One region of the Bradyrhizobium sp. CCBAU 51753 genome, then DNA from elsewhere that is predicted to be linked to it. Evidence: riboswitches for the same ligand, from Rfam matches in the RefSeq annotation. Region 1 holds a riboswitch; each other region holds the start of a gene.
The links. Region 1 has a riboswitch for cobalamin ahead of XH93_RS16265 (DUF1636 domain-containing protein). Riboswitches for the same ligand answer to the same signal wherever they lie in the genome.

Region 1 (5,801 bases):
GCGCAGCGCGTCCCGCTCCGCCTCGCCGCAGGCGCCACGGCCGAACACATGCAGGCCATCGCCGAACTGGCTTTCCTTGAGATCGCAGACGAAGCGGTCGATCTGCGGGATCGCCTCCGCTGATGAGACCGAGGCCGCGAGCCCCAGATCGTCCTCGAGACCGGCGACGCGCGCTTCCTCGCGGATATCGGCGATCAAGCGCTGCCGCCGCGCCGGATCGAGCCCGTCGGCAGTCGAATATTCGTCGAGCAGCTGTTCGAGCCGGCGCAGGCGCTCCGGCAACGCGGCCGCCGCAAGCGGCGGCGGCAGATGACCGATCGTCACCGCGCCGGTCCGCCGCTTGGCCTGCGCCGCCTCGCCGGGATCGTTGACGATGAAGGGATAGATCACCGGCAGGTCGCCGATCAGCGCTTCCGGCCAGCACGCGGGCGACAGCGCGACGGATTTTCCGGGCAGCCATTCCAGCGTGCCATGCGCGCCCATATGCACCAGCGCATCGACGCCCTGCTGGCGGAGCCAGAGGTAGAACGCGACATAGGCATGGCGCGGCGTGCGCGCGAGATCGTGATAGTCGGCGTCGCGATGACCGACCTCGCCGCGTTCCGGCTGCACGGCGATGATGCTTTTGCCGGACCGGATCGCGGCGAAATGAAACGCGCCGTCACGGCAATCGGGATCGTCCTCCGGCGCGGCCCAGGCGCGCGCCAGATCATCCTGCAGCGCTTGCGGAAGACGGGACAGCGCCGCGCGATAGTCGGCGACGCTCCATGCCAGCTTCTCGCGCAGCAGCACGTCGCCCAGCGCCGGTGCCGGCGTGAGATCGTAGCCCGCTGCGGCAAGATCGGACAGCAGTGCATCGACCGAGGCGAGCGCGTCGAGGCCGACGGCATGCGCGATCTGATGCGGACGTCCCGGATAGTTCGAGAGCACGATCGCGAGTTGCTTGTCATGTGCCGGTTTGCCGGCGAGCCGGTGCCAGGCCGTCACGCGCGCAATCGCGGCGGCGACGCGCTCGCCGTCCGGCCGATGCGCCAAATGCGAGAATTGCAGGTCAGGATCGCGCTCCGCGGCTGACTTGAAGCTGACGACGCCCGCGAACAGCCGGCCGTCGACCTCCGGCAACACGACATGCATCGCGAGGTCGCCGGGTGAAAGCCCGCGCAGCGACTCCGCCCAATTCTCGCGCCGTGCGGTCGACAAGGCGACCTGGAACACTGGGCACGTCATGCCGTCGAACGGCGTCGTGCCGTCGTCACCGATCGCGGAGAACGCCGTCGCATTGACGATCGCGGCTGGCGGGCCTTGCGCGAACTGCGCGCGCAGCCAGTCCGCGACGCCGGCGGCCTTCAGTGAGGCAACGAACACGCCATAGGCGTCAAAGCCCTTCCGCCGCAACGCCGCGATCAGCGCATCGACCGGCGCCATGTCGCCGGCTGCCAGATACGAACGATAGAAGGTGACGATCGCGCGCGGCCGGTCATCGGCATCTGGCAGCGTCCGGATCGGACCGCGTTGCGGATCGTAGAACCCGATCTCCGCCAGGTCGATCTCGCCGACGACAGGCCCGGCATAGAGTCCGGAGGCCAGCGCCAGCTGCGCGATCACCGCCTGCGCCGCGACCGGGCCGCCCTTGTCGCACAGCGCCTTCAGCCGCCGCAGCGTCGAGACCGGCAGTGTCGAAAATTCATCCAGCCGCAGATCGTCGCGGCCGTCGGCCGGCAGCACCACCAGCGCGATGTTGCGTTCCTTCGCCAGCCGATGCAGCGCCGCCAGCCCATACGGCCAATACGGTTCACCGCCGATCAGGCGCACCAAAATGCCGCGCGCCTGCGACAGCGTTCGCTCGATATAGGTGTCGACCGAGAGCGGGTGGCGCAGCTCCGCGAGATTGGCGAGCCGCAGCGACGGCAATGACGCGCGGCCGCGCCGCCAGCCGGCCGCAAATGCCGCAAGGTCGCTGTCGGAAAACGAGAGCACCACGAGATCGGCCGGATCCTGGCCGAGGTCCCTTGGCGTCGCGGTCTCTTCGAGGCCGCGGCTCTCGCGGAAGATGACGTGCATCAGACACCCAGCCGCGCCCTGATGGCTGCTTCATCGATATCGCCGTGTTCACCGATCATGACGAGCTTTGATTGCCGCACCCGCGCACCCCACGGCATATCGAACTGGTGCCGCACCCGTTCGCCGACCGACTGCACCAGGAGCCGCATCGGCTTGCCCGCGACCGCGATATAACCCTTGGCGCGCAGCACGTTCTGCTCGCGCGCCAGCCCCTTGATCGACGCCACCAGCGCCTCGACGTCGGCGATTTCGGGCAGGTCGATCACCACCGAATTGAAGTCATTGTGCTCGTGCTCGTCCTCGCCGTCGTGATGCGACGGGCGCGATGCGAGGTCATCCTCCGCCGCCGCCGCGAGGCCCAGGATCACGCGGGCATCGATCGCGCCCTCGACCACCGGCAGCATCGGCACCTCGCGCGGCATTTCCGCGGTGATCGCCTCCTTGGCGGCCCTGATCCCTTCGGCCCCGGCGAGATCCGCCTTGGTCAGCAGCACGATATCGGCGCAGGCGATCTGGTCCTCGAACACTTCCGACAGCGGCGTCTCGTGATCGAGATTGGCGTCGGCCGCGCGCTGCGCATCGACCGCAGCCGGATCGGGCGCAAAGCGGCCGGCGGCAACGGCCTCGGCATCGGCCAGCGCGATCACGCCGTCGACCGTGATGCGCGAACGAATCTCGGGCCAGTCGAATGCTTTGAGCAGCGGCTTTGGCAGCGCGAGGCCCGATGTTTCGATCACGATGTGATCCGGCTTCACCGGGCGCGCCAAAAGCTGCTCCATCGCCGGGATGAAATCGTCGGCGACGGTGCAGCAGATGCAGCCATTGGCGAGCTCGACGATGTTCTCGGCCGGACAATCGGCATCGGCGCAGGATTTCAGAATCTCGCCGTCGACGCCTTCGCTGCCGAATTCGTTGACCAGCACCGCCAGCTTCTTGCCGTTGGCGTTCCTGATCAGATGCTGGATCAGCGTGGTCTTGCCCGATCCGAGAAAGCCGGTGACGACGGTGACCGGAATTTTGGTGAGCGCGTTCATTCTGCGGCCTCGGGTAGGACGACGGGCGGGATGCGGGCGAGCGATTGCTTGCGAAAGATTTCCGGGCGGCTGCGCCACGGCACGATGCCGTCGGGCGCCGCCGCATAGGCGGCGCTGCCTGCGATCACATCCTGTGCATTTTCCGCGGACAGCCGACCATAGACATAGGACCAACGGCCGGGCGCGCTGAGCGCGACCGAGCAGCCCTGGCTGCAGGCCGACAGGCATTCGACGGGAACCAGATTGACGCCGTCGGGCACGCCGGCGTCGAGCAGCGCGGCATGCAGCCGCGCACCGGGCGGGATTTCACCTTCGGCCAGCGTCTGCCCGGCGCGGCAGGTGATGCAGACATGCAGTGTAACGCTCATCGCCCATCCCAGATTGGCAGCGGGGGCGATGAGGCAACCGAACCGACGATGAACAAGGTTCGTTCCCCGTCGCGGAACACCCCGTCCGCCGGTTCTCACATCACTGCGCTGGCAGGTCTCCCGGCTTGCGGAGCAGGATTTTGTCCTTTGATCCCCGCCTTCCCGATTCCGTCAGGGAATCAGTGGCTTTGGGAATCTCTCCGGTCACGGTCGCGGGGGCGGCTGCGCTTCGGGCTTTCGCCCTATCGCATTCCCTCTTCGCCTGTCGTAGGACAGGAACCAACGCGGGCCCACCATTCGTCCACGGCTCCAACTTGTCAAGCCAAAGGAACGTCATGACTTCCGATGCAAACACCACTGAGGACGAAGCCGCGGACGCCGGCTCGTCGCAGGAGGCGCGGCATGCCGCCAGGATGGCGAAGAAGAAGGTCGCCCGTGACAAGATCATGGCGACCAAGAGCGGCGAAAAAGGCCTGATCATCGTTCATACCGGCGCCGGCAAAGGAAAATCGTCCTCGGCGTTCGGCATGATCGTGCGCTGCGTGGCGCACGGTTTCCCCTGCGCCGTGGTGCAGTTCATCAAGGGCGCCTGGGATACCGGCGAGCGCCGCCTGCTCACCGGACATTTCGGCGATCTCTGCCAATTCCACGCCATGGGCGAAGGTTTTACCTGGGAGACGCAGGATCGCGCCCGCGACATCTCGGCGGCGCAGGCCGGTTGGGAAAAGGCCAAGGAGCTGATCGCGGATCCGAGCTTGCGCATGGTGGTGCTCGACGAGATCAACATCGCGCTGCGCTACGATTATCTCGCGATCGCCGACGTCGTCGAATTTTTGACCACGTCAAAACCGCCGATGACCCATGTCGTGCTCACCGGGCGTAACGCCAAGGACGAGTTGATCGAGATCGCCGACCTCGTCACCGAGATGACGCTGGTCAAGCATCCGTTCCGCTCCGGCATCAAGGCCCAGCCGGGCGTCGAGTTCTGACTGAGATCGCCATGGCGCGCGCATTGATGATCCAGGGTGCCGGCTCGGACGTGGGCAAGTCGCTCATCGTCGCGGGCCTGGCGCGCGCCGCCAAACGCCGCGGCTTGCGCGTGCTGCCGTTCAAGCCGCAGAACATGTCGAACAACGCGGCCGTCACCGTCGACGGCGGCGAGATCGGCCGCGCCCAGGCGCTGCAGGCGCTCGCCGCCGGCGTCGCGCCGCACACCGACATGAACCCGGTGCTGCTGAAGCCGGAGAGCGATGTCGGCGCCCAGATCATCGTGCAGGGCAAGCGCGTCGCTACCGCCCGCGCGCGCGAATATGCCGCCATCAAGCCGACATTGATGGGCGCGGTGCTGGAGAGTTTTGCACGGCTGAAGGCGCGCGCCGATCTGGTGCTGGTCGAGGGCGCCGGCAGCCCGGCCGAGGTCAATCTGCGCAAGGCAGACATCGCCAATATGGGCTTTGCCCGCAAGGCCGACGTGCCGGTGGTGCTGGTCGGCGACATCGACCGCGGCGGCGTGATCGCGCAGCTGGTCGGCATCAAGACGGTGATCGACCCTGAAGACGCCGCGATGATCCAGGGCTTTGTCATCAACAAATTCCGCGGCGATCCCACGCTGTTCGACGACGGCTACCGGCTGATCGAGGCCCGCACCGCGTGGCGCGGCTTTGGCGTGCTGCCCTGGTTCAGCCGCGCCGGCGAGCTGCCGGCCGAGGATGCGCTCGGCCTTGGCGACGCCCGCAAGGTGGGCCAGTGCAAGATCGCCTTTCTCGCGCTGTCGCGGATCGCCAATTTCGACGATCTCGATCCGCTGAAGCTTGAGTCCGGCGTCGATCTCGTCATGGTGCGTCCTGGCGAGGCCATCCCGGGCGACGCAAAGCTCGTCATCCTGCCCGGCTCGAAATCGACGCGAGGCGACCTCGCCTTCCTGCGCGCGCAGGGCTGGGACATTGATCTGTGGGCGCATCATCGCCGCGGCGGCCATGTGCTCGGCCTATGCGGCGGCTACCAGATGCTCGGGCAAACCGTCGCCGATCCCGAAGGAATCGAGGGCCCCGCCGGCGAAACTCCCGGCCTCGGGCTGCTCGACGTCGCGACCACCATGACCGAGCAGAAGACGCTGACGCGCGTCAGCGCCGTCCACGCCGCGACGGATCAGGCGATCAGCGCCTACGAGATCCACATCGGACGCACCGACGGGCCGGACCGCGCGCGGCCATTTGCGGTTGTTGATGGCGAGCCGGAAGGCGCCATCTCCACCGATGGACGCGTTCACGGCAGCTATCTGCACGGCCTGTTCGCATCGGACGATTTTCGCAAGTCGTTCCTCGCAAAACTCGATATT
Region 2 (5,801 bases), 1.1 Mb from region 1:
CGATGGCGTCGTGGTGATGGATGATGGCCGGCTTACTGTGGCCGGTGGCGCAGAGTTCCTGGCCCGGAGCGTCGCATCGATCTTCGACGCGCACCTTACTCGGACCGGGACTACACATAGTCTGGCGGTCTAAGCCGACTAAGCCGAACCGAGCCGCTTCAGATCCGAACGCGACATCACCCAACTGGCTTATGCTTTGGATCGCGACCAGTCGCCGCGCTGAAGAGCACGCTGATTGGCGTTCCCGCTCGCCGGCCCCTCTGCATTGAGCCGCACAAGATTTCCAACAGAGGTTGGAACCAAAACTTGACCAGACCAATGACGACCTGAAGCCAGATCAATGGCAAACCGCGCATTGCATTGGTCACGACGATAACATTCTTGCAGTCCGCGGTTTCGTATGGTCCCGTTGATCGAGCCCATCGTTTCCGGCAGAAGAGCGTACCAACGTGCGCTTGGCGCCCGTCCATGATCGCCCGGTACTACCGCCCCACATGGCTTAGCCCTGCAACGCGTTGCGAAAGTACTCATCAGCGACAAACCTTGGTGTAGATTTCTAATCCCAGGCTATATGGGCCACATACCAGGGCATGATTGAGCTACGCTGAGCTTGCGTCTTAACTGGGGTCAGATTTCGGCGGATGTCCTCGCCGTAATCGAACCATCGGCTGTCCTCCTTTCGCCGGTGGAAGTCGGCACGTTGCCTAGCAGCGTCGCTCCTCCCGGACACACTTCCGCCCGGCCGCTAAAAGCGGCCGGGCTTTTTTCGCTCACCAAGGCCTCTCACGATTATCGAGCCCGCAAATCGTTGACCGCCGATCGGTCTTCTCGACGATAGACCAGACCCAGATCAACGGTCGGCTGGAGCGGATGCAGCGCGTAGTTCGCGGGCGGCGGAGACCATGTTGACCAGCGCGGGGCGAACCTCCTCCCATTTGCGCGTCTTCAGGCCGCAGTCCGGATTGACCCAGAGTTGCGAATCTTCCAGCCGCTTTCGAGCCAACGCCACGAGCTCTTTCATCTCGCCCGTCCCGGGCACGCGCGGAGAATGGATATCGTACACACCCGGCCCGATTTGATTCGGATATTTGTAGTTCCTGAACGCGTCGAGCAGCTCCATTTTCGAGCGCGACGTCTCGATTGAGATGACATCCGCGTCCATTGCAGCAATCGCATCGATGATGTCGTTGAATTCCGAGTAGCACATGTGGGTATGGATCTGGGTTTGATCGGCGACGCCCGATGAGCAGATGCGGAAGCAATCCCCGGCCCACTCGAGATAAGCCGTCCACTCCGACCGACGCGGTGGCAATCCTTCGCGCAGTGCAGCCTCGTCGATCTGGATCATGGCCGCACCAGCATGTTCGAGATCGCCGACTTCGTCCCGGATCGCGAGCGCAATTTGACGACAGACCTCACCTCGAGGAATATCATCGCGAACAAACGACCAGTTCAAGATCGTCACTGGTCCGGTCAACATCGCCTTCATCGGCTTCTTGGTTAGTGATTGCGCGTACCGCCACCAACCCACGGTGATCGGCTTCGGCCGTGAGACATCGCCAAACAAGATCGGCGGCCGGACACAGCGCGAGCCATAGGATTGTACCCAGCCGTTTTTGGTAAATGCGAAGCCGGCGAGTTGTTCGCCGAAGTACTGCACCATGTCATTGCGCTCGAACTCACCGTGCACGAGCACGTCCAGGCCAATGTCCTCCTGCCAACGTACGGCGCGCGCCGTCTCTTCCTTGAGGAACCTGTCGTATTGGCCGTCGCTCATCGCGCCTCGCGCGTGTGCTGCGCGAGCATTACGGACCTCTGCAGTCTGCGGAAACGATCCGATCGTGGTGGTAGGAAACGCCGGTAGTTTGAAGCGCTTGCGTTGGATCTCGGCACGGCTGGCAAATGCACTGGCGCGCCGACGCGTGGTCTGGTTGATCGCTCTCATCCGGACGGCGACACTGGCATCTCGGATCTTTGGCGAGGTCCCACGGTTTGTGGTGACGCGCTCCGATTCCGCAAGAACGTCCGAAACCTTCTGATCACCTGCGAGAGCCCGCGCCAAGGTCGCAAGCTCGCGAATCTTCTGAACCGAGAATGCAAGCCAACTCTTGACGTCTGACGCGAGCTCCGTCTCGAGTTCAACGTCGACCGGCACGTGAAGCAGCGAACAGGATGGGGCGATTTGTATGCAATCCTTGCCGAGCTTCGCGATAGCGGGATCGAGCCGCTGGCGCAGTGCCGACAAATTCGTCCGCCACACATTGCGGCCGTCTATCGCGCCGAGTGACACGACCTGGTCACTTCGCCCGGCGGTAATGATCTGGTCCAATAACGCTGGCGCCCGAACCAGATCGATGTGGAGCCCGGCGACAGGTAGGCGCAAGGCGGTGGGAAGATTGTCGCCGAGGTCGCCGAAATAGCTGGCGACCATGATCTTGATGGCCGGCCCTTCCTTGACGAGCCGGTCATAGGCATGTAGCAGGGATTTTTTTTCCCCCTCATCCAGATCGAGAACCAGGCATGGCTCGTCGAACTGAACCCAATTTGCCCCGCGTTTGGTCAATTCCTGCAGAACCTCGATATAGACCGGTATCAGGTCATCCAATAGTGACAGGGGCTGGAACGCAGGATCAGCACTCTTGCCCAGCTTTAGGAATGTGACCGGGCCGATCAGGACAGGGCGAGTCTGAAAGCCGAGGGACTTGGCTTCCTCATACTCCTCGATAGGCTTGCGAGAGGACAGCCTGAAAGTCTGTCCGCGGTGAAATTCCGGGACCATGTAGTGGTAGTTGGTGTCGAACCACTTGGTCATCTCCTGCGCGGGCGCGCCATCGCCGCGAGATCCGTATCCGCAACTCGCGCTCCGGCTGTCGTATTGTGAACCGCGTGCCATGGCGAAATACGTCTTGAGGGAAACGGGCTCGGCTTTCGAGGCGTAGACTTCCGGAATGGCGCCGACCATGACACTGGTGTCGAGCACCTGGTCGTACAGCGAGAAGTCGTTCGACGGAATGACGGTTACGCCGAGGGACTTCTGGCGCGCCCAGTTGGCGGCACGTAGGCCGGCTGCGTCCTCGAGCAACTGCTGTTCGCTGATTCTTCCGGCCCAATAGCTTTCGAGCGCGAGTTTGAGCTCGCGTCTTGGACCGATGCGCGGCATTCCGAGCGTGGCAACCGGAAGTGAGAGAAGAGACATAGCGCTAACCCCATGTTGGGGGCAAAGGCCATGGCGGACGCAGGCAGGAGAAGTCGCCCGAGCGACGGCTGCTTGGCGCACCACCGGGACACCCCGCCCGTGGATGAACATATTGTCGGGGCAGGTCTCCTGGCTCGCGGGTCATTGCCGCTGTCCGGCCTTCCCGAAGCCGCGCCGGCTTCAGTGACTCTGTTGGACAGTGGCTCGCCGCTCACAGTTGCGGGGGCAGCGCCGGCATTGGCACCGGCTTCCCTCTTGGCTCCGGATCAAACGGAAACCGGAGAACCTCGACGACTTGGATTATCGGCAAGAGAACTCGGCCGTCAACCTCTCAAATTGGTGCTGCGACCTCTCTTACGCGAATGACGCTCCACAGCCACGCTTGATCGCGACGTGGAAGCCACTCTCCAGTCATAGCATATCGGAATGACCATCTCGGAGGCGCCTTGGCGTCGGGCGGCGTGTCAGATCTGTGGAAGAGACGAATGCGGCCTGCACGATGAAGATCACGCCGCCGGGCAGGACGCTTTTCATGCGGCCCGGCTTTCGAACGGTTCATAGAGCACGCTTCGATGCATCCTTGCTTCTCCACCAATAACCATGGATCAGTGTCGGATAGGCGCAAAAGATATGCGCTAAATCCAGCAGCATGCTCAGCGAACATGTTGATTTGCGACCAGCCAATCCTGGTAGGCGTCACGCCGACGTTTTTGGTGATACTGGCCAAAGCAAGCATATTCAATCACCACAACGGAAAAGAGAGCCTCGCAATGAAAATGGCTGTTTGGAGTGTCCCCGACGTCTTTGCTGCTGCCGTCTTTACGATCGGTCTGTTCGACTGGGTCGCAAGACCATTTATGGGTCGCCCCGTCAGACAGATGCTCTCGAAAGTTTGAGTAGTTCAAGCCGAAGCTAGCAAGACCTGAGGCTTTGCTCTCGCCGGTCGACCCGACTGCGTGGAAGCGCAGGCCCTCTAATGTTGACTGCAGTGACGAGCAGGCAGACGACAGGCCGATAACGTTGCGCGGGCGCGGAATGCCACCGTCTCGTCCGCCTGCTCGATTCGTGAAGTTCCTTGCACGTCGATTCCAAATCGCTCGCCGCTGAAGGGCGGCTTCGCGTCGTTGTGGGCCGCAAAGTGCCAAGCACAACAGGCTGGGGCGCCCTCGGCGTTCGTAGCAGCGGCAACGACTCCGGACCACACGGATCGATGGCGGCATACCTGCTCCCATTGGTCGTCAAGACTCCGGCAGCAAGGCATTCGCCCCGCGCCATCGAAGATTCTGTGCGTGACAAGAATCATTCACGGAAGTCGCGGCAAATAGGCTGAATGGCAACATTTAAAACGTACCTGGGTCGGGAAGTCGACAAAGACGGCACAAATCCGGTGCGAACTTCCGGCTATTGCCTGGCACGAACAATGCAAGTCCTCAGCATGTCCAGGCTTCTCCTCCTGGGCAGGTCCAGCATTGCAAATTGAGGCTTTGGCTGACCACTGAAGTTAGCGGCGCGTGACAACGAGGGTCGGCGCCTGCTCGCGCGGGACATCGGCAGGCGCCCGCGTCACGTTGCCGCTAACTTCTTGCAATCGCGCATAGCACGTTCAGGAGGACGTCCCGCTTTGGAATTGACGTGTGGAGATAACCAGATGAGCCGGCAGCGATGAAGAAAATGTCTGGAAGGCGCATGCTTTGGCTCTGTATCGGTCGGTCGCTGATCTGCCTGGCCGGGCTGGCGGCGACGAGCAACAATGTTCGCGCCAACGACCACGCGCTTGTCGAAAGGGTCAAGTCAACGTGGCGCGCGCAAGATGGTGAAACTATAGAACAAATCATTTCCAAGGTCTCGAAGGTGGCTCACTTTGTGCCTCGATGGTGGGGAGTCGCTGAAGGAACTGACCGAACAGAATATGTTTATCTTTCATGGACCAGGCGCGCGGACAATAGATCAGACGAACAGTATGCTATCACCTGGAAGATCGCGACCGACGGGACGATTAAACTTGCGTCGACATATGCAAAGCCGATTGAATTGGGCTGGTGCGCCTTGGCGCTCTCGCTGATCGCCAGTGAAGTCACAGATGGAGAAACGGACGCAAATCTTCACTTTCTGCATGATCCGGCCAACTTCAACTTCGTGACGACTGCGCAAGGCAAGCTCGGCAATCTTCTGCGGCACGGCCGCTGCCATATCATTGAACCCGTTGCAGTGGATTACGTGTCGAAACCGAATGACAAGCCGAACGAGAAGGATGACCGGTGGCGCGTTCTGCTTTTGGTGAACTGCAAGATCCCAGGGCCCCATTATTTTACCCACAACGGCGTCATCACTTTCGAGAAGAGCGAGGGACAAGATTGGGAGCCGCAATCTTTCTTTGCCAAGCGTATCGCGGCCTTTCCTCCAGGCTCCTGGTTCGATCGGATAGAGCCAAGTGAACGGGAAGCAATAGAGGGGGCGCGAAAGGCCTCGGCCAATGGTCGCACCGAGCAAGATCGCAGCGCAGCTCCTGGACGCTGAGCGCCTCCGAATAGCAGCAAAGTACACGCGCTCGGAAGCGCTGACTTGTCCTGTTACGTCTTTGCGACAGACCGCGAGCCCCTCGCAG
Region 3 (5,801 bases), 3.0 Mb from region 1:
TTGACGCGGAAGCCGACTTCGCCGTCCTCCGAGGTCTGGGTCTTGAGCCTGAAATTCTGCGCCAGCGCCATGAAGGTCAGCGGATCGAACGCCGGGCCCGACGCGACGCGCTCGTCGACATCAGGCGTGCGGAATGCGCGCGCGGCGCGGCCGAACACCGAGAACGTATCGGTGATGCGGTGCTCGATGCCGAGATGCAGCGCGTATTGCGTCTCGTCGCTGTCGAGCGGCGTCGCCTGCGCATCGAACGCGAACGGCGCATTCGGGTCATAGCGGTCGCGCGCCGAAAGGTGGGTGTTCTGCACCCGTGCGCCATACGAAAAATCAGTCGTCGGCAGCACGCCGATGGTGTGCTGCCAATAGCCGGCCACGGACTGCTGCTCGAGATTGTAGATGTGGGTGGGGTCGACGCCCTGGAAGGCGCCGCGCGCCTGGCGGAACGTCGTGTCGTAATAATCGATACCGGTCAGGATCGTCGACGGCATGCCCAGCATGATGGTCTTGACGCTGAGCCGTGGCGTCAGCGACGAGGTGTCGAGCGCCGCGTCGTTGTAGGTCGAGGCGAAGCTGATGGTCGGCACCGTGCCGAAGAACGCGCTCTGGGTGTCGCGCTGCCGCCAGCCGCCGTCGACGATCAGGTCGACGCCGTTGATCAGGGTCTTGGTGAAGCCGGTGGTGACGCTCGCGGTCTGCTGGTTGGCGTGGTCGAACGGCGTGGCGGCGCCGCGCCGATCGGTGGCGAGCTCATTGAGCCCGATCGACGGATCGACCAGCCGGCCGCCGGGCAGGCCGAGCTTCTGGTCGCTGCCGGTGACGGTCAGGAACGCGGTGAAATCAGGCGTGGTGTAGTTGACGTTGCCGACCGCGTTGCGCTGGTCGAGCGCATTGTTGACGCGATAGCCGTCGGACTTGATGCCGTTGCCATAGAACGAGGTCGACCACGGCCCCGCATTCAGCGCGGCGGACACCGCGGCCATCCGGGTGTTGAACGAGCCGACACCGCCTTCGGTGCGGATCGTCGCCGGCGGGCCACCGACGCCGGTCTTGGTGATGATGTTGACGACGCCGCCGACCGCGTTGTCGCCATAGAGCACGGCGCCGCTGTTGCCGCGGGTGATCTCGATGCGCTCGATCGAATCGATCGGGATGGTGGTGAGGTCGAAGCCGGCCTTGTCGATGTCGTTGAGGCGGCGTCCGTTGAGCAGGAACAGCGTGTTGTCGGAGGCGAACGCGCCGAAGCCGCGCAGGTCGACCGCGGTCTTGGCGCCGTTCGGGCCGCCATAGAGCGATTGCAGCTGCACGCCCGGCACCTGCGCCAGAATCTCCGGCAGTGATTGCGTCGGCGAATGCGCGATGTCGTCGGCGGTGATCACGGTGGAGGAGGCGCCGACGATGCCGGCGAACTGCCGGCCGCCGCCGCCACTGCCGGTCCCCGATGCCGTGCCTGACGACGCCGTGTTCGATCCGGGTCCGGTGCCCGTATTACTGGACTGTGAACTGCCTGGTGCGCGGCGGCGCGGGGCAGGCGTTTCATCGGTGGTCGGCTTGGCGCGGGTGACGTTCTGCTCGCCCGGCTTGGTGACCTCGATCGGAGGGAGCTCTCCGGCGACAGCGACCTGCTGCGCCCGCGCCGCGGCGGTGAAGAGCGCCGGCGCAAGCATTGTCATCGCGAGCAGAAGCGCGCGACGCGGCCGGATGGAAGGGAAGGAGAACATAGGCGAGGCCTCGGAATGACGGCAGTGGCACGTCACCGCGACCCAGTCTCACCATCGTGCTGGAAGCCTCAGGTGAAGCCAATGCCTGTACTCCCCGACCGACATCGTCGCGTGTGACCACGGTTGACGGCAGGTCTCCTGGCTCGCGGGTCGTTACCCTTCGTCGCCTTCCCAGGACCGAGATTCCCAGTGGCCTGTGACGAAGGATTCACCGCCTACAGTTGCGGGGGCAGCCGCGGCCTGGAGGAAGTTTCCTCGTACCGCATTCCCTTTTTATCCCACTAAGGAACCGTCCCGGTCATCTAGGGTTCGGCAGGGCGCCAGAGTCAATCCCGGCGGAAACGGGGCCGGCGTCCGGCGGCCACGGTTTTTGCCGTGTGTCGCTTGTCTGCCACGGCGATCGCTGTAAGAGCATGGATACGATGAGCGTGCAGGATTTTGCTTTTGCGGCCGAGGTCGCGGCGCGGCGCCGGTGGGGCGCGGCCGCGGCGTTGGCCGCGCTCGTGGTGCTGTTGACGCTGCTCTCGCTCGGCACCGGGCCGGTGCGGCTGTCGCCGCTCAGCGTGACCGAGGCGCTGTTCGGCGGCGGCAGCGACGTCGCGCAGGTGATCGTGCGCGAGATCCGTCTGCCGCGCACTATCCTGGCGGTTGCGATCGGCGGCATTTTGGGATTGTCGGGCGCGGCGCTCCAGGGGCTGCTGCGCAACCCGCTGGCCTCGCCGTCGCTGTTCGGCGCGCCGCAATCGGCGGCATTCGGCGCGGTGCTGGTGATCGCGCTCGGGCTTGCCGACGTGCGTTCCTATGCGCTGCCGGTGGTGGCGATCATCGCCGCGTTCGGCTCGGTGTTCGCGCTGCTTGCGATCGCCGGCCGCAATGCCGGGCTGTTGATCCTGATCCTCGCCGGGCTCGCGATCTCGAGCTTCGCGGGCGCCGCCACCGCGCTGGTGATGAACCTCTCCAGCAATCCGTTCGTGGTGCTCGAGATCGCGTTCTGGCTGCTCGGCTCGCTGGAGGACCGCAGCTTCGTCCATGTCGCGCTGGCGCTGCCTTTCATCGTCGCCGGTGCCGCCATCCTGCTCAGCCAGGCCAGCGCCTTCCGCGCGCTGACGCTGGGTGAGGAGGCGGCGCAGAGCCTTGGCGTCGATGTCGGCCGGCTGCGGCTCTTGGTGATCACCGGCGTCGCGCTCGGTGTCGGCGGCGCGGTCGCGGTGACAGGCACGATCGGCTTCATCGGCCTGGTGGCGCCGCATCTGATGCGTCCGCTGATCGGTCACGATCCGGCGCGGCTGCTGGTGCCGAGCGCGCTCACTGGATCGGCGCTGCTGCTCGCTGCCGACATCGCGGTGCGCATCATCCCGTCGACCTCGGACATCAAGGTCGGCGTCTTGACCTCGATCATCGGCGTGCCGTTCTTCCTCTATCTGATCATGCGCGAACGCCGCGCGCTCGGCGGAGGCGTGGCATGACGCTGCTTGCCGCAACCAATCTCGATACCTCGCTCGGCAGCCGCAAGGTGCTGCACGATATCTCGCTGTCGCTCGCCGCAGGCCATCTCGTCGCGCTGGTCGGCCCGAACGGCGCCGGCAAGACCACGCTGCTGCGGGCGCTGGCCGGGCTGATTCCATCCGGCGGCGAGATCAGGATCGGCGGCAATGCATTGTCGACGCTGTCGCTGCGCGAGCGGGCAAAACGCTTCGCCTATCTGCCGCAGGGCCACATGGTGCACTGGCCGCTGCCGGCGCGCGACATCGTCGCGCTCGGCCGCTATCCGCACGGCGCGACCGATCCGGCGCGGCTGTCGCCGAAGGATATCGAGGCCGTGCTGCGGGCGATGCAGGCGGTCGACGTCACGGAATTCGCCGATCGCCGCGTCACCGAGCTCTCCGGCGGCGAGCGCAGCCGCGTCGCGCTGGCCCGCGTGCTCGCGGTCGAGGCGCCGGTGATTTTGGCCGATGAGCCGACCGCCTCGCTCGATCCGCGCCACCAGATCGATGTGATGCAAAAACTGCGCAACGTCGCCGATACCGGCGTACTGGTCGTCGTTGTGACCCATGATCTCGGACTTGCCGCGCGCTTCGCCGATCACGTGCTGGTGCTATCGGAGGGCCGGCTGGCCGCACAGGGCGCGCCCGGCGCGGCGCTGTCGGAAAACGTGCTGGCTGAGGTGTTTCGGGTTCGCGCCTATCGCGCCGAATATCAGCGCGAGGCCGTCATCGTGCCGTGGGCGGACGTCTGATGCGCTGGCGGCTCACAGCACTGGCTGCTGCGGCGTGGCTGATGTCGTGCGACGCCGCGTCGGCTGCCGGCCCGCGCATCGTCTCGATGAATGTCTGCAGCGACCAGCCCGTGCTGTCGCTGGCCGATCCGGACCAGATCCTCGGCCTCAGCCGTTTTGCTCGCGATGCTTGGCAGTCCTGGGCGGCGGATAAGGCACAGCGCTACCCGACGCTGTCGGGCGGGGCCGAGGACGTGCTGGTGCTCAAGCCGGACATTGTTGTCGTCAGCCTGTTCGACAAGCGCGCGACGCGCGATCTGTTGAAGGCGCAGGGGCTGAATCTCGTCGAATTCACGGTGCCGCGGACGCTGGACGAGGTGCAAGAGCAGATCCGCGCCATGGGCGACGTGCTGCAGCATCCGGATCGCGCGCAAGCCGAGATCGCGCGGCTCGATGCCGCGATCGCCCGCGCGCGGGCGGCGGCGAGCGATCGTCACTATCGCGTGCTGCCGCTGGAGCGGCGCGGCTTTGTGGCGGGCGACGACAGTCTGATCAACTCGCTGCTGCGCGAAGTGGGGCTCAGCAATGCCGCCGGCGAACTCGGTTTCCATGCCGGCGGCTTTGCCTCGCTGGAGGCGATCGTCAAACTGCGGCCGGATTTCATCCTGGTGGCGGAAGCCGGCGATCGTGCCGAGGATGACGGCCGCGCCTTCCTGCTGCATCCCGCGCTGCAACGCTTCTACCCGCCGGACAAGCGCATCGTGCTGCCCGAGCGGCTCACCGTCTGCGGCGGCGTGATGCTGGCCGATGCGCTGGATCGGCTCACCGCGGAGCTGCAGCGCGTGACGCGCTGATGGTGTAGCTGCGTAGCCCGGATGCAGCGCAGCGAAATCCGGGAAAGTCGTTCCGCGGAGGGATTGGCCCCGGATTGCGCTGCGCTTCATCCGGGCTACGGGATCATCCCATCACCACCGGCCCGCCCGCCTTCTTCCAGGCGTCGATGCCGCCTTCGATGTGCGCGGTGTTCGCAAGCCCCGCCTTCTTCGCGGCCGCCACCGCCATCGCCGAGCGCTCGCCGAAGGCGCAGAAGAACACGACGCGACGGCCGGTCGCGGCTGCGACTTCGCGCAGCATGCCGCCGGGCTGCAGCGTGGCGCAGATCCCGGGATAGGGCGCGTGCAGCGCACCCGCCAGCGTGCCGTGCTTGGCGCGTTCGGCGACCTCGCGCAGATCGACCAGCAGGATGTCGGGCCGGCCGAGGCTGGCGATGGCGTCCCGCGCTGACAGCGCGAGACCTTCCTTGGCGAGCTCGTCCTGGTGCAGGCCGACATGCATGTTGGCGGGCAGCACGACGTCCATCAGCTTCGGGTTCGGCAGATTGAGGTTGTTCATCAGCTCGACATAGGCGTCGATCGACTTCACCTGCAGCCGCGGATTGTAGCGCTTCTCCTCGCCGATGGTGGAGACGGTGTCGCCCTTGTAGTCATGGGCGGGGAACACCATCGTTTCGTCCGGCAGCTTCAAGAGGCGGTTGAAGATCGAATCGTACTGTGCCCGCGCGCTGCCGTTCTGGAAATCGGTGCGGCCGGTGCCGCGGATCAGCAGCGTGTCGCCGGTGAAGACGCGGTCGCCCATCAAATAGCTGTATGAATCGTCGGTGTGGCCCGGCGTGTACATCGCATCGAGGCAGAGGCCCTCGATCATCACCCGGTCGCCGTCGGAGACGCGCATCGAGACCACGTCGGCCTTGCTCTGCTCGCCCATGATGGTGATGCACTGGGTGCGGTCGCGCAGCTCGGCGAGGCCCGTGACGTGGTCGGCGTGCAGATGGGTGTCGACGGCCTTGACCAGCCGCAGATCGAGTTCCTGCA
Region 4 (5,801 bases), 4.3 Mb from region 1:
CACAGCACCACGTCGCGCCACAACGGGCCGTCTTTGCGCAGCACGGTGGGATAGATCCAGTGCGGGATCGAGCCGAGCCAGTTCCAGACCCGCTCCTGCCGGGTGGTGTCGAGCGCGATTTCGCCGCTGCGCGCGGACACATACAGCTCGGTGCCGTCGGCGTCGCCGAGGCCGATCAGATAGAGCGGCCGCAGCGGATCGAAGCGCGCCGTGACCGACCATTGGTCGCGCGTCACCGTGTCGAGCAGTTGCGGCTGCACCGCTTGCGGGTGATGCCGGGCAATCGCCAGCGCCTGCTCCGGCGTGATGCGGTCGATGATGCTGCCGTCGACCGCTGAGATGGTGACCGCCGCGCCCTCCCATCCGGTCACGCGGTAGACCGGACTATCGTCCATCATCGACAGCCGCAGGTCGCGCGGATAACGCTCCATGCCTGCGATCGCCATGGCGCGATCGGGCGTGATCTGCACCGTGCTCCAGAGAATCGCAGGGAGCGCCGCAAGGCGCTCGCCGTCGGTGAGGCGAGGAAACGCCACATACATCATGACGAGGCCGGAGATGAACCACATCGCGAACAGCAGGCATGTCGCGATGCCGATCCAGCGATGGATGACGTAGAGCCATCGCCGTCCCCGCCGGATCAGTTTGCTGCGCATAGTCAGAACTTCACGTTGAGTGAGAGTTCGGCGGTGCGCGGCATGCCGAGCAGCCACTGCCCGGTGCCGTTCGAAGTCACTGCATAAATCTGGTCGAGCAGATTGTAGACCCGGAACGCCACCGTGGTGCGGTCATCCGGCTTCCACCTGATGCCGCCATTGACGACGTTGTAGCCGGGCCGCAGCTGGGTGTTGGCGAGGTCGGAGTACATCGCGCCGACCATCTGCACGCCGCCATAGACCGACCAGTTCGGCGCGAAATCCCAGGTCAGCCAGATGTTGGCGACCTGCTGCGGCACGTTGACCGGGACGTTGCCATTGAAGCTGACGATCTTGCCGCCGACCAGCTGGCTGTTGTTGTCGTATTTTGCGCGCAGCACCGCCAGATTGGCATCGATGCGCCAGCCATAGTCCAGCGCCAGCCCGATCGTTCCTTCGACACCGCGGGATGATTGCTGGCCGACCTGCAACGCGAGGCCGCTGGGATTGGCGGGATCGGGAATCGTCAGCCCGGTCTTGACGATCTCGTAGGCCGCCAGCGTCCACTCGCCCCGGCCGCCCCAGAACGACTGCTTGATGCCGACTTCGGTCTGTTTGCCGGTGGCAAGCTGGAAGGTCTTTTGCGTGGTCGACAGCGAGATCAGATTGCCGACCGGATCGGCGCCGACCGCATACTGGCCGTAGAAGGCGAGGTTCTTGATCGGCTCATAGACCACGCCGGCGCGCCAGCTGGTGCCCGACAACGTGGTTTCAAAACTGTTCGCCGGCGTCTTGTAGTCGGTACGGTCGACATCGGGGCGGTCGTACCTGACGCCGGTCACCAGCGACAATTGATCGGTCAGCTTCAGCCGGTCTTCGGCAAACAGCGCGTATTGATTGACCATCGAATTGAAGCCCGGCGTGGTCGCCGTCGTCGTTGCGAAGAACGATCCGGGATCGAACACGTATGGGTTCACCGACGACGCGCCGCCAAACGGCGAGTTGTTGGTGTGGAAGAACTCGATGTGATTGACGTCGAATCCGGCAACGAACTGGTTGGCAAGGCCGAAGACGCGACCACTGAACGTTGCGTCCATCCGGTTGCCGGACTGTTTCTGGTCGTGGAGGATCTCGATATAGCTGGTGCGATCGATCAGCTGGGTCTTCGGATTGAAGGTGTAGTTCTCGATGTCGCGCCAGTGCCGCTGGCTGTTGAGATAATACAGCGTGTTGTTGATCCTGATGCCGTCGGCGACATCCCACTCGGTCTTGAACCGGGTCCAGCTGTCCCGGTAGCGGATGGTGCTGTCCAGCGCGTTGTAGTTCTTGAAGCGGAGCGTATCGAGGATGGTGCCGCCGACCAGCGGCGTGCCGAAATAGCGCGACGGGCTGCGGTCGCCATAGTCCTCCGACAGCGTGAAGGCGAGATTCTCCGAGGCCTGCACCCGCACCGCGGCGGAGACCACCCCGTTCGAGCTCTTGTCGCGATCGACAAAACCGTCCGACATGTTGCCGGTGGCGTTGATGCGGTAGGACACATTGGGATTGATCGGGCCGGTGCTGTCGACCGAGAGCCGCTTCGTCATGTTGCTGTCGAGCGACACCGCGGCTTCGTTGTACGGCGTATTGAGCGGCTTCTTCGGGATCACGTTGATGACGCCGCCGATCGCGCCCTCGCCGTACAGCACCGAGGCCGGGCCGCGCAGCACCTCGATGCGCTCGGTCGACCAGGTGTCGTAGGGGAACGTCAGGGTGCCGGAGCCGATATAGAAGCGGGTGCCGTCATACAGCGTCATCACCGAATTGCTGCCGGCGAAGCCGCGGGTGCTGAACGACAGCCCGCCATTGCCGGGCGCCGGCGTTGCGGTGAAGCCGGCCGCATTCTGGGTGACGGCGTCGGTCACATTATGCTGGCCGCGCTCCTCGATGGTTTGCGATCGGATGATCTCGACGCTGCCCGGCGTCTGCAGCGGCGTCAGGTTGAGACGGCTGCCGGTGCCGCCCGGCGTGTTGGCGTTGAGGGTCGGAGATGGCGCGCCCGATCCGGACGAAGCGACAGGTTGCGACAAGCCAGTGGCGGCCGCGGCGGGCGCCGCAGGTCGTGGCCGGGGCCGCGCAGCGGTGGTGGCGCCGTTGCGCTCGGCGCGCTTCGGCTTGGCGGCGGCGGGCGGCGACACCTCGACCGGATCGAGCACGGTGGTTGATCGGGCGGTCTGCGCGAGCGCTTCGGCCGGCAACAACAGTGATGACAGGGAGCAAATGAAGCCGAGGCGCGACCTGAGCGCGACGGAGGCGGGGGACGACATGAACGGACTCGCGGGTAACGTGGCACGTCACCGCGAACGCGGACACCGCATCACCCCAAGGGACACCCAAGGTAATACGCCGATCCCCACCAGGACGCCCCGCCCGATGTGCTCGCGTGTGACCACGACTGACGGCAGGTCTCCTGGCTCGCGGGTCGTCGCCTGTCGCCGCCTTCCCGGGCCTGACGGACCAGTGGCAAATTGACGAGAGGCTCGCCGCCTACAGTTGCGGGGACAGCCGCGGCATTGGGATGTCACCCGCACCGCATTCCCTTTTGATCCCCCGAAGGAGAACCGTCGGGCGGAACGATAGGTGCCGGCTCCGGGGGTGTCAATTCGACGTGAATGTCACACGCATCGTTTGCGAGATGGTGCGGCGGAAGCGACACAGCGCTAGCGGTGTCTGACGCACAGACTGTTTGCCCCGTCATCCCCGCGCAAAGGCTTCGCCTTTGCGCGGGGGTGACGGATAACTCACGCAGCGCTGAGACTGTTGCCCCGTCATCCTGAGGAGCGGCCACTTGGCCGCGTCTCGAAGGATGCACGGCCCGGCCGGTGGCCGTCGACCCTTCGAGACGCGCGCAAGAGCGCGCTCCTCCAGCGACAAAGGCGAAGCCTTTGCGCGGGGGTGACGGAAAACTTATGCTTCATGTCATCCCGCTTCAACACATCCTTGCATCACCGCATCGATCTCGGCGCGCGACAGCGCGCCCATCTCGGCGATGAAGACGATGCGTGTTCGCGGCACGCCGGGCGTGGGCGCGCCGCCGGCCGCCAAGGTCGCGCGTCCGCCGGCGAGTTGAAACACCGTCAGCCGCCCGGGCTGCTCGACCGTCTCGAACAGGCCCTTTGCCCGCGCGAGCTTTGGCGCCAACCGGCCGATCGCCTGCTGCAGCCGCGGCAGCACGATGCGCCGGTCCGACGTCCAGCTCAGCGTCTCGAACCGATCCGCCGCCGGGCGGCGCGGTGTCACGTCGCGCGGCTCCGGCATGCGGTCCGGGTCGATCGGGAACAGCAGCGCGGCGGGTACCTCGCCGTGATCGGCGTCGACCACCACGGCCGCCGGACGCTGTGCGCGGATCGCCTCACGCGTCGCCGCGCGCGCGCCAGGGTCCGCGAGGTCCACCTTGCTCAACGCCACCACATCGGCCGCGCGGAGCTGCGAGCGCAGCAGCGCGTCGTTCAATGCGGCCGGAGGCTGCGTGGCATCGACCACGCACAGCACCGTCTCCAGCGGCGCCTCCTTCCAGATCACCGGATCCATCAAATTGCGCACGATGTCGGAAGGATCGGCGATGCCGCTGGTCTCGATCACGATGAACTCCGGGCGCGGGTCGCGCCGCAGCAGCGTGGCCAGCGTGCGGATCAGATCGCCTTCCAGCGTGCAGCAGATGCAGCCATTGCTCAGGCTGACCACGCCATCGCTGCTACCTGCGATCAGCTCGGCATCGATGTTGATGGCGCCGAAATCGTTGACCACGGCAGCGATGCGCCGGCCCTCGGCGTGCGCCAGGAGATGGTTGACGACCGTGGTCTTGCCCGCCCCGAGAAAGCCCGCGACCAGCAGGATCGGGACCGGCAGGACTTGGGCTTGCACGTCAGCCCCCAGTGATGGGCCGGCGCACCGGGCGGCCCGGCCGCGCCGCGACATCGAGCACGCCATCGTTGATCAACGGCTGGCCGCTGACCACGAGATGGCGCACGCCCTCCGCCGGACGGTTCATCGCCGAAAAGGTGGCGCGGTCGCTCAAGGTCTCGTAGTCGAACACCACGACGTCGGCATCGGCGCCGGCCTGCAGCCGGCCCTTCGCGCGCATCGCCGGCGTGCTCGCCGAGAGAATTTCGGCCGGGATCAGCGCGCATTTGCGGATGCCCTCGAGCAGCGAGACTTTTCTGCGCTCGCGCACCCATTCGCGGATGAAGCGGGTGAAGCAGCCCGCCGAGCGCGGATGCGACGTGGCATCGTCAGGCAGCGGCCAGGCATCGCCGCTGTACGGCTTGCCGTTCGACAGCGTCCACGGCATCGCGTCGGAGGCGATGGCGCCGCCGGGATACAGCACCGCCATGTCGAGCAGGTCGCGGTGATGCGCGTTGTTCTCGATATCGAGCACGTGCCACAGCACCAACGCGGACGGGTCTTCGGCCTGCGCCGCCAGCAGCTCCTCGCGGCTGCCGAAGCGGTGTCCGTCGGTGACGCGCTGCACCGACTCGTAGCCGAGGCCGTTGCGCTCCTCGAATTTTGGATCGCTGAAGAAGGTCGCCGCCAGCACTGTCGAGCCGGTGCCATACGGATAGGCCTCCACCGTGATCGGCAGGCCCTGCGCCTGCGCCTTGGCGATCAACCCCACACAGCGCTCGATATCGGTCTTGCTCGACGAATTGAAATGGCAGATGTGCATATGCGCGCCGGTGGCGCCGGCATAGCCGATCAGCCGGATATAGGCTTCGGCGGCGCTCTCGGGGTCGATGCGCGACATGTAGGCGACATGGGTGAAGGTCGGCACCGCATGATTGGCCGCGAGCTGGCACACCGCGGTCAGCTCCTGCACCCCGGCACCCGGGGCATAGGCGTTGAGAATGCCGATGCCGATGCCGCCCTCGTTCAGTCCATTGGCGAGGCGCTCGAGGATGCCGCCGACTTCGCTGTCGGTCGCGACATTCTCGATCCAGCGCCGATCGCGCATCGCGGCGCCGAACGACTCCAGCGAGCTTTCCGCGTTCGAGCCGGTCATGGCGCCGATCCGTGCGAACGCCCAGTTGGCGGCGGCGCCGTAGTTCAGCACCCGCCCCTTCTCGGCCTGGCGCTTGTACCAGGATGCCACCGGCAGCACGCCGGCCTCGAGATCGAGCGTGGTGGTGA

Region 2: it holds a riboswitch for cobalamin, as region 1 does, so the genes downstream of both, metE (5-methyltetrahydropteroyltriglutamate--homocysteine S-methyltransferase) here and XH93_RS16265 (DUF1636 domain-containing protein) in region 1, are expected to answer to the same signal.
Region 3: it holds a riboswitch for cobalamin, as region 1 does, so the genes downstream of both, XH93_RS03225 (TonB-dependent receptor) here and XH93_RS16265 (DUF1636 domain-containing protein) in region 1, are expected to answer to the same signal.
Region 4: it holds a riboswitch for cobalamin, as region 1 does, so the genes downstream of both, XH93_RS39120 (TonB-dependent siderophore receptor) here and XH93_RS16265 (DUF1636 domain-containing protein) in region 1, are expected to answer to the same signal.

The regions. Positions count from the first base shown of each region.
Region 1 covers NZ_CP030037.1:3,684,695-3,690,495, reverse strand. The annotation lists gene cobN (cobaltochelatase subunit CobN) at 1-2,061, opposite strand, end outside; gene cobW (cobalamin biosynthesis protein CobW) at 2,061-3,095, opposite strand; gene XH93_RS16265 (DUF1636 domain-containing protein) at 3,092-3,463, opposite strand; cobalamin riboswitch at 3,556-3,762, opposite strand; gene cobO (cob(I)yrinic acid a,c-diamide adenosyltransferase) at 3,799-4,452, shown strand; gene XH93_RS16255 (cobyric acid synthase) at 4,464-5,801, shown strand, end outside.
Region 2 covers NZ_CP030037.1:2,629,963-2,635,763, reverse strand. The annotation lists gene hemN (oxygen-independent coproporphyrinogen III oxidase) at 1-133, shown strand, start outside; gene metE (5-methyltetrahydropteroyltriglutamate--homocysteine S-methyltransferase) at 851-3,196, opposite strand; cobalamin riboswitch at 3,298-3,501, opposite strand; gene XH93_RS11745 (hypothetical protein) at 3,859-4,092, shown strand; gene XH93_RS11740 (nodulate formation efficiency C protein) at 4,859-5,713, shown strand.
Region 3 covers NZ_CP030037.1:711,348-717,148, forward strand. The annotation lists gene XH93_RS03225 (TonB-dependent receptor) at 1-1,661, opposite strand, end outside; cobalamin riboswitch at 1,826-2,024, opposite strand; gene XH93_RS03230 (iron ABC transporter permease) at 2,138-3,181, shown strand; gene XH93_RS03235 (ABC transporter ATP-binding protein) at 3,178-3,951, shown strand; gene XH93_RS03240 (ABC transporter substrate-binding protein) at 3,951-4,784, shown strand; gene XH93_RS03245 (MBL fold metallo-hydrolase) at 4,888-5,801, opposite strand, start outside.
Region 4 covers NZ_CP030037.1:8,505,683-8,511,483, forward strand. The annotation lists gene XH93_RS39115 (PepSY domain-containing protein) at 1-656, opposite strand, end outside; gene XH93_RS39120 (TonB-dependent siderophore receptor) at 659-2,941, opposite strand; cobalamin riboswitch at 3,057-3,255, opposite strand; gene XH93_RS39125 (GTP-binding protein) at 3,594-4,523, opposite strand; gene XH93_RS39130 (amidohydrolase family protein) at 4,540-5,801, opposite strand, start outside.